Regions from separate parts of the Shewanella woodyi ATCC 51908 genome, predicted to be linked through region 2. Evidence: riboswitches for the same ligand, from Rfam matches in the RefSeq annotation. Region 2 holds a riboswitch; the other holds the start of a gene.
What was found. A riboswitch is a leader RNA that binds a small molecule or an ion and turns the genes downstream of it on or off. The one in region 2 is predicted to bind cobalamin.

Region 1: it holds a riboswitch for cobalamin, as region 2 does, so the genes downstream of both, SWOO_RS19240 (TonB-dependent receptor domain-containing protein) here and SWOO_RS20960 (ABC transporter ATP-binding protein) in region 2, are expected to answer to the same signal.

The regions. Positions count from the first base shown of each region.
Region 1 covers NC_010506.1:4,548,075-4,552,503, forward strand. The annotation lists gene SWOO_RS19240 (TonB-dependent receptor domain-containing protein) at 70-1,956, opposite strand; cobalamin riboswitch at 2,067-2,286, opposite strand; gene SWOO_RS19245 (hypothetical protein) at 2,567-3,247, opposite strand; gene SWOO_RS19250 (BlaI/MecI/CopY family transcriptional regulator) at 3,448-3,819, shown strand; gene SWOO_RS19255 (M56 family metallopeptidase) at 3,822-4,429, shown strand, end outside.
Region 2 covers NC_010506.1:4,955,796-4,960,224, reverse strand. The annotation lists gene metH (methionine synthase) at 1-209, opposite strand, end outside; gene SWOO_RS20965 (histidine phosphatase family protein) at 466-1,203, shown strand; cobalamin riboswitch at 1,354-1,555, shown strand; gene SWOO_RS20960 (ABC transporter ATP-binding protein) at 1,720-2,559, shown strand; gene SWOO_RS20955 (FecCD family ABC transporter permease) at 2,543-3,580, shown strand; gene cobT (nicotinate-nucleotide--dimethylbenzimidazole phosphoribosyltransferase) at 3,785-4,429, shown strand, end outside.

The DNA of each region.
Region 1 (4,429 bases), 410 kb from region 2:
ATTAATAACGTAAAAAGCCAGATACAGGATCTGGCTTTAGTTTCAATTTCTCAACTCCAATCACACTACCTAGAACGCTTGGTAACTCACGCTAAAGAAAAACTCTCTTCCAGGGCTAAAGTAGTTTTGCGCTGAAATAATCTCTTCATCGAACAGGTTATTCGCTTTCAAGCGTAAGCTCCACGCATCATCTAGATGATAGCCAATGCTTAAATCTAGCTTATGATATGCTTCAAGATATAAATCATAACCAGCGTAACGCTTGCCTTGATAGTGATAGTTAGCAAGAAAATCGAAACTTTGCCATTGATAGCTTAAACTATAGTTCAGCTCTTCAACACTACGGCCAATTAGCATTTCACCAGTTTTCTTATTCTCTGGCTCTAAATAGGTATAGGCTAATTGATTGTCGAATCCAAATAGTCCAAATTTAGTAAATAATTCAACACCTGAAATTTCAGCTTGATTGATATTGGCAGGCTTCCAGATATCAAAACCATAGTCATCTTTTTCACCAGTAGGAACCCAGGCAATTAGGTTATCAATTGTGTTTTTGAACACACTGATGTAAGCGTGAATATCATTAGCTTGATAGTGCAAAGTTAGATCGTAACTTTTAGCTGTCTCTGAAATCAGATCTGGGTTACCAGAACCTGGCCAGTATAAGTCATTAAAGGTCGGCGCTTTAAAAGCAGTACCAGTTGATGCCGCCAAACGCCACTCTTCAGTAAGCTGGTAAGCGAGGCTGGCGTTGTAAGACACTTCACTGTCAATGTTTTCTACATCATCATAACGCACTGCAACTTCGGCAAGTAATTGGCTCCACTGCTTCTGCGCAAGTATATAGGCTCCAAAAATATCGCGTTCATCTTGAGCATAATCACCTTTAACCGCTTCATTTGACCAATCAATACCACCGATGAAGGTTAAATCATTAGCCGCTAGATATTGGTTACTCCAGTTAATTTGATCGCGCTTGGTTTCAAATACTGAAACCGGCACCGTGATATCGTCGCCACGGAAGTTTTCGTTCGCATCACTAGACTGGCTTAATGCCAGCTTACTGGTAAATTGCTCATTGCTATACTGCGCAGCAAGGTTCCAAAGGTAGTTATCAAAGTCTGACTCATCGGCAGAGCCAAATGCATAGATATCATCGTATTGAGTATTGCCTTTATCATACTGGCCATTCCAAAGTGCTTGCCAGTTTTGATTAATTTGCTGAGAACCTTTTAACGATAAAGAGGTGCGGTTATAACCGTCATCGTCATTTTCAACCGGTGCACCATTGTAGACATCGTATCCATCAGACTGTTCATGGTTAACAGCAAGCGTTGTGCTGCCCTTACCATGACTCATACCTGTGCCAAACGAGCCGCGAATGTAATCGTTGCTGCCGTATTCTGCACCAGCAAACCACTCACCATCTTTTAACTGACGAGTAAAAATTTGGATCACGCCGCCAATCGCGTCGCTGCCCCAAACTGATGCACGAGGTCCTTTTAACACTTCGATACGCTCAATATTTTCAGGTGAAAGCGTATTAAAGCTAACAGTGCCGAGTGTTGCCGAACCAACTTTTACGCCATCAATTAGCACTAATACATGATTTGAATTGCTGCCGCGAACACTAACAGATGTCGCCTGGCCCGCACCACCGTTACGTGAAATGCTAACTCCTGGTAATGTCTCTAGTACATCGGCAACAGACTTAGGATTGAGACGTGCTATCTCTTCACGTTCAATAGTATTGATAACAGTAAGCTGCTGATCGGCGGTTCTGTCAAAACGTGAACCCGTTACAGTGATCTTTTCATCAACGTCGACCGCATTGGCAGTAACGTCCTCAGCCATAGCCGAATATGAAGATAAGCTGATGATACTGCTCACTAACAGTGCAACTTGTGATAGTTTGATAGAGCCTTTATTAGACTCTTTAATAGATAGTGTACCCATTTTTCCTTTAACTCCTGAAGGGAAAACGGGGCAAAGATGTCACGAATAGAATTGATTGAGCCCAAATGATTAAAGCTTTCTACCGCATCTTGAGATCTGCCCGCCGAAATCTCAAAATCATCAAATGGGCCGGTCTCCGGACTTAGGTATTGCTGCATTTCCTAAAGAAAAACAGCACAAGTTTAGACTTTTTTAACACCCATTATCTTGTTGATAAAATAAGCGCGCCTAACTCTTACCATTCACCGTTGCGGGGGCAGTGCCAGATTTCCACAGGCTTCCCGATTATCCTTCCCTCTCCCATTAAAATCCGACTTAATAAAGCCTTAGGATAAGCTCAGGCACCACAAAAGATTGACTAAAACTTGTATAGAATATCACCAGCGCTAATACAGCGTAAAGTGAGCGCGGCATTATAGACGGCTACACGGATAAAAGTCTAACTTTTGATTGACAAGATCGTAACCTTATACCAATCAGTATAAGAAGTTGCTCTACTCAGAGTATCTTTTGGCAAACTAATTCAAGGCGAATGGATGATAGAATGGTTGCTCCCTTGTGAGTTCATTCAACGAAGAAGTAGGCAGCCAAAAGCATGCCTTTTATATCACTATCGACTGAGGCCATAGGGAGCGATTGTAGCCATAAACTCTCGGTAGTTAGCTGGCTCTAAAGGTGGTGTTTCTGCATTAAACACCTCTCCTCGCATAGATTGATGTAACAGATACATATCTTGCTCACCAGATATTGCCGTGTAATGCCCTATTTCACCTTTAGGATCGGATGAATATGATTTTGCATTAAACTGAGTTGCTTTATGAGTATTTGGCATATGAGAGCAACCGATAATGGCAGTAAACCCTGAATACCCATCGATATCACTTTCACCTAATTTTTGATAGGTGATCTCGCCCGTACAACTTTCCTCATAGGTAGCAGCAATCGAATCTAAAAAAGTTTCAGGCGAAAAACTATCAGCTAATCCCTTAAAACCTTGTACACAAAACAGCGATGACCAATCTCTCAGTTCATCAGAAACTGGCGTAAACTCAGCAGAAAACATGGTGTTTTGCTTCTCTGAAAAAGCTAATTTCCAATCTTCGGGAAGCGTAAAACTCAATTTTTGATCAAAGATTGAGAGTTTATGGTTGTGAGCTATGGAGCCTGTCAAACCAGCACTACTTCCACCTAATGCAGACGGAGTCACCATAGCGCTTATCAAAACAACAACAGCTAATAGCTCAATGCCCCCTTTGTTGCCGCTCTTCTTTGGCGGTTTATAGCAAAACATATAATACCTATCATCCTTGTTTAGGTGTGTTTAAGCATTATTTTACCCTGAGCTTAAAGTCGAGATAAAGCCTTCGGTTACAATTTATCGATATATGTTAAATAAAACACTTGACCATTATGATTACCAATGTAATCTTAATAGTCATGGATTACGCTTGTAATTATAAATAGAGATTCAACTTGTTTCAGGAGATGGCCATGAAAGAGATCAGTAATTCCGAACTAGCAGTGCTCAATCTACTCTGGCATTCATCCCCTATGAGTTCGTCGGAGGTCGTAGCTCAACTTAATAAGAGCAAGCAGTGGCATGAAAAAACGGTCAAAACCTTGCTCAATCGACTCGTAAAAAAAGAGGCAGTGGGGTTTGAAAAGCAGGGACGTTCATATCTCTATCATCCACTTATAGATCAAGGCGAGTTTCAGCTTAAAGAGAGTCAATCTTTTATAGAGAGAGTCTTTTCAGGCAAGTTAACCCCCTTGGTTGCTGGTTTCGCTAAGGAGAATAAGCTGAGTTCAGATGATATTGCTGAGCTAAAGCAACTTATCGATAACTGGGAAGAGGAGAAGTGATAATGCTTAATTGGTTAATGGAGCAAACCATACTCATCAGCTTAATCTGTGCCATTTTATTAGTCGGTCACAAACAGATTTTGAAACTCTTCGGTGCCCACCACACCTATGCACTCTGGCTAGCCATTCCAATGCTGCTACTTGGCTCTGCCATCATACATCTAGTGCCAAACTTGCTATCTAACTCTCGCATCACACAACTTGAACACTATCGGGTACTAGCAGATAGAACATTAGCCGACAGTGAACTGTTTTTATCCACTCCCACTCTATTAGCAATCTGGACTCTTGGGTTCGCTTTCATGTTAATGACCATTGCCGTTCATGCTGTCAGGCTAAAACAGCTAATCAACCATTGCTCTGCGTTTACTAGCATAGAGACTCATCTGACCGTTATTCAACATCAGAATATTCACTCCCCTATGCTAGTGGGACTACGTAAACCAAAAATCATCGTTCCCTATGGATTTGAACAACTCAGTATCGCCCAACAAACCGCCGTGATTGAACATGAACTGTATCACCATCGCCGAGGGGATATCGGTATGAATCTTATCGCCTTCTCTCTGCTCAGTATTTTCTGGTTTAACCCTATCTGTTGGCTCGCATA
Region 2 (4,429 bases):
AACATGTCGTTGTTGCCCTTAACATCGCAATGCCACTCCTTAAACTGCTCACCACGAAAGGCATCCTCTTCGAATTTGCAGTCTTGGATCATGGTGCCCATGGCGCCATCTAGGATAAGGATCCCATCGCTCAGTTGCTGCTTTAGCTGCTGCTCGAGTTGTTGGCCTTTCGCTTTTATGTTTTTGGTTCTTAGGGTTCCAGTGGTCATAAATTCTACCTGTTTTAACGACTTAATTGCTCAGGCTCAAGCGTGTGCCTATATTATAAATCTATACTTTCAGATGTTTACTCTGTTTTTATACCAATTTTAGTTAGTTTGGTATGCGGTTTTATCTGAACTTTATTTTGGATGTTTATACGTATAGACGTCCATAATAAACCAGAGTCTAGTGATAGTCGAGTATCCATCCTATACCGATTAGAATTGCTTGACTAAGAGGGGATAGATTGCAAACTTAGGCAGTGTGGATATTGAAGGTGTGGATATTGAAGGTGTGGATATTGAAGGTGTGGATATTGAAGGTGTGGAAGGAAGAGAATGTCGGAGGCGATGGATGGAAGAAAGTGAAACGCAAGATTGGAGCAATGGTAAAACGACCAGCCTTTACCTGATGCGTCATGGTGAATGCGAAGGTGGTGATATATTACGAGGCCAAACCGATGTGGCCTTGAGTCAACTTGGCAAGGAGCAGATGCAGCAAGAATTAGCTGGGTTAGATATTGAGTTTGAGCAGGTGATCTGCTCTCCACTGCGCCGCTGTAGCGAATTTGCTTTAAGCCTCTACCTTGAAAAGGGGATCCCGCTGAAGATGGAGGATGGGCTCAAAGAGATAGACTTTGGTGACTGGGACGGCGAGACACTAGAAACACTGTTTCAGCAGAGCTCAAGTGTGTTGGATATGTACTGGAAGAACCCTTGGGCATTTACGCCACCTAATGGCGAGACGATGCAGGAGTTTGAGGCCAGAGTAAATCAGGGGTGGGAGAGGATAATAAGCCAGTACAGCGGGCAGACCTTGCTACTGGTGACCCATGGTGGTGTGATCCGCCATCTAATGTCTAAGGCATTAGGTGCGACAGGAGTCGCAGGCTTTTACACCCAGCTTGCACTGGATTATGCCTGCGTGGTGAAGATCACCGTTTACAGCTCAGCTCAAGGGGAGCTATTCACTAAACTGCATTGGGGTGCTAATGGCAATTGAATTAACTATAAGACTCGAAAATTCAATCGCTACGGTTTTACTCAGCTATTAAACACGGCATAATAGCGCCATCTAGGATCTGTTTAACTTGGCTGCTGATAGAGTGAATGCCCAGAGGCAGATCCGCAAAGTGAGGTGTTGAGAGCGAGCAAGTGCTGAGTACAACAAAGCGCTTGAAAGTGAACTCAACCTTAAAAGGGAATTGGGGAGTAGCATTTAGCTATTAATGGCCCAAACTGTACCCGCAACTGTATGTGTTTTAAAGAGGTCGTTAGGATCTAACCTAGGACCTAGGACATGAGTACCTCTTTAAACCATGAGTCAGGATACCTGCCTAACTTTGTCGCTAAAAAACTCGAGCGGGTAACTCGAGGGGGCGTTTCAAATGCTGTTTTTTCACTGCACCAATTGGCAGTGCCACGTCATCATCAATAAGTTAAGCCAGTTCGGGTTCCTTCGTATCTCGATGTTTATCATGCCTGAAATTTGCCGCACAAGATGCACATGGGGCGTTAAGTGATAGAGCGAATTGTTCAAGAGACTGAAATACTTAAGGTCGATAACTTAAGCTGGCATGCCGATGAGCGTGAGATCTTATCCGGTATCCACTTCTGCCTAACAAAAGGGGAGATGTTAGGGATCATTGGTCCCAATGGTGCCGGTAAATCCAGCCTGCTGCGCTGTCTCTACCGATATATCAAACCAAGCTCAGGCGCAATTACCCTTTTTGGTGACGAGATAGCAACGCTATCAGCAAAGGAGTTTGCTAAGCGAGTAGCGGTTGTACTCCAGGACACGCCACACCATTTTGACCTGACCACAGCGCAGCTGGTGGCTATTGGGTTAACTCCCCATAAGGGGCCTTTTGAGATAACCACAGCTAAAGACAGAGAGGTTATCAATGATGCGCTAGCAAAAGTGGGGTTGACCCATAAAGCTGGGCAAGCTTATGAGCACCTTTCCGGTGGTGAAAAGCAGCGTGCCTTGATTGCCCGGGCGATAGTGCAACGACCTAAACTGCTGATTTTAGATGAGCCTACCAATCATCTAGATATTCGTTATCAGATACAGATCTTAGAGCTGCTTCGAAGCCTTAATATTTCAGTTATCACCTCTATTCATGATCTAAATCTTGCCAGTGCCCTGTGTGATCAGTTGCTGTTATTAGATGGAGGAAAGTGTATCTCCCATGGCGCACCTGTAGAGGTGTTAACTGAGCAGCGAATTGGGGACGTGTTCGGTGTCTGCTGTAAAGTCGAGCCGCATCCTCAACATGCCAATCCTCAGATCAGCTATTTTTATGGCTACTCCTCAATTAAAGAGAAGCAAGGGAGGCAAGATGACAGTGGCAGTTAAGTCTGGCCTACATCAGGTTTGGGTCAACCTCTCGCTCTTGATTATCTCGCTTGTCTCCTTAGTGGCTGCTGCGAGTTTTGGCGCTGCGGATCTCTCCTTTGTCGACGTGTTGAGTGTACTAGAACATAAAGCTTTTGGTTCGGGAGTCTCAGAGGGAGCTGGCATTGCCGAGCGGATCATTATCGAACTCAGGTTTCCGCGGATTTTACTGGCTTTTACCGCGGGAGCGGGACTCTCTATTGCTGGTAGTGTGTTACAAACCGTGACCCGTAACCCGTTAGCGGACCCCTATCTGTTTGGGATCTCCTCGGGTGCTTCCTTTGGTGCAGTGGTGGTGCTGACGCTGTTCTCTAGCTCAGGGCTGTTCGAGCGTTACGAGTGGTTAAGTTTGCCATTAGGGGCATTTATCGGTGCTGGTTTGTCGGTATTGATGGTGCTGAGTCTGTGTGGCCGCACCATGAGTAGTCAGATTGAGCGCATGCTGCTTTCTGGCGTAGCTATCTCCTTTATGTTCGGGGCGCTCACTAGCCTTCTGCTCTATTTCTCCAGCCCCCAGGCCGCAGCATCTGTGCTTTTTTGGAGTCTGGGCAGTTTTGCAAAAGCGGGTTGGGATACCCTATTGCTTCCCTTTGCTGTCGTGAGCTTTTCTACTGTAATCATACTGTTATTTAAGCGCCAGATAATGGCCATGAGAGCTGGAGATGAAACCGCCCACACATTAGGTGTTAACGTCGCTCGTTTGCGCTTGCAGATGCTATTACTGTGCTCGTTCATCACCGCTATCTTAGTGGCCAACTGTGGAGGAATTGGCTTTGTGGGTTTGATGATCCCACACACGGTCAGAATGCTATTTCCTGGCTACTTTCCTCTGCTGACGACGGCGCTGTTTGGTGGCTTGTTTATGATCTGGATCGATGTGTTGGCTCGGACACTATTGAGTCACCAAGAGCTGCCTATCGGCATTATTACGGCTGTGATCGGCAGTGTTTTCTTTCTGGCTATTTTAGGGCGAAAAAAATAGATAGCGAACAGTAAGTCGCGTAAGAATTTAGGTAAAGAGTGTCTATGGGGCTTGCAGCCTCAACGCTTTCATGTTTTCTTAGTGTTCGTGTTTAAAGTACTACTTTTGACTTACTCGCTTAAACCTCTTTAGATTGAAATTTCAGTACTTTGAAAGGGTTTGAGCATAGTGAGAAGATTAAATAATTAAATCAGGGTATGGAATATGTTAGGCATTGGGTTCGATATTGCGCCAATTAGTCATGAGTTTGATGATGAGATTCAGAGTAGAATTGATAATAAGACCAAACCATTAGGGGCGCTTGGTGAACTTGAGTTTCTGGCTAAACAGATAGCTCGCGTACTAGGTAAGGATAAGCCAAAGATATCGAATCCTAAGCTGCTGGTATTTGCCGCCGACCATGGTATTGCTGCTGCCGGAGTATCGATAGCGCCGAGTGAAGTGACTACCCAGATGGTGATGAACTTTATCAATGGCGGCGCGGCTATCAATGTGTTCTGCCGTCAGGTGGGCTTTGAACTTGAAGTGATTGATTGCGGAATTTTACAACCCTTGGAGGGGGTTGAAGGGATTATCGACCAACGATTGGGGGCGGGAACGGCGCCGATCCACCGCCAAGCTGCAATGACATTGGGTGCGGTAAAGCAAGGCATGGAGATGGCGCGAGCGCGTATTGAGCATCATCATCAACTTGGGTGTAACTTAATCGCCCTAGGTGAGATGGGCATAGGAAATACCACCTCTGCCGCTGCGATAATGGCATGCATAATGGAAATGGATAGTATCGATTGTGTCGGGCGCGGCACAGGGATCGACGCGGCAACCCTAAAGCGTAAACAGATGCTTGTG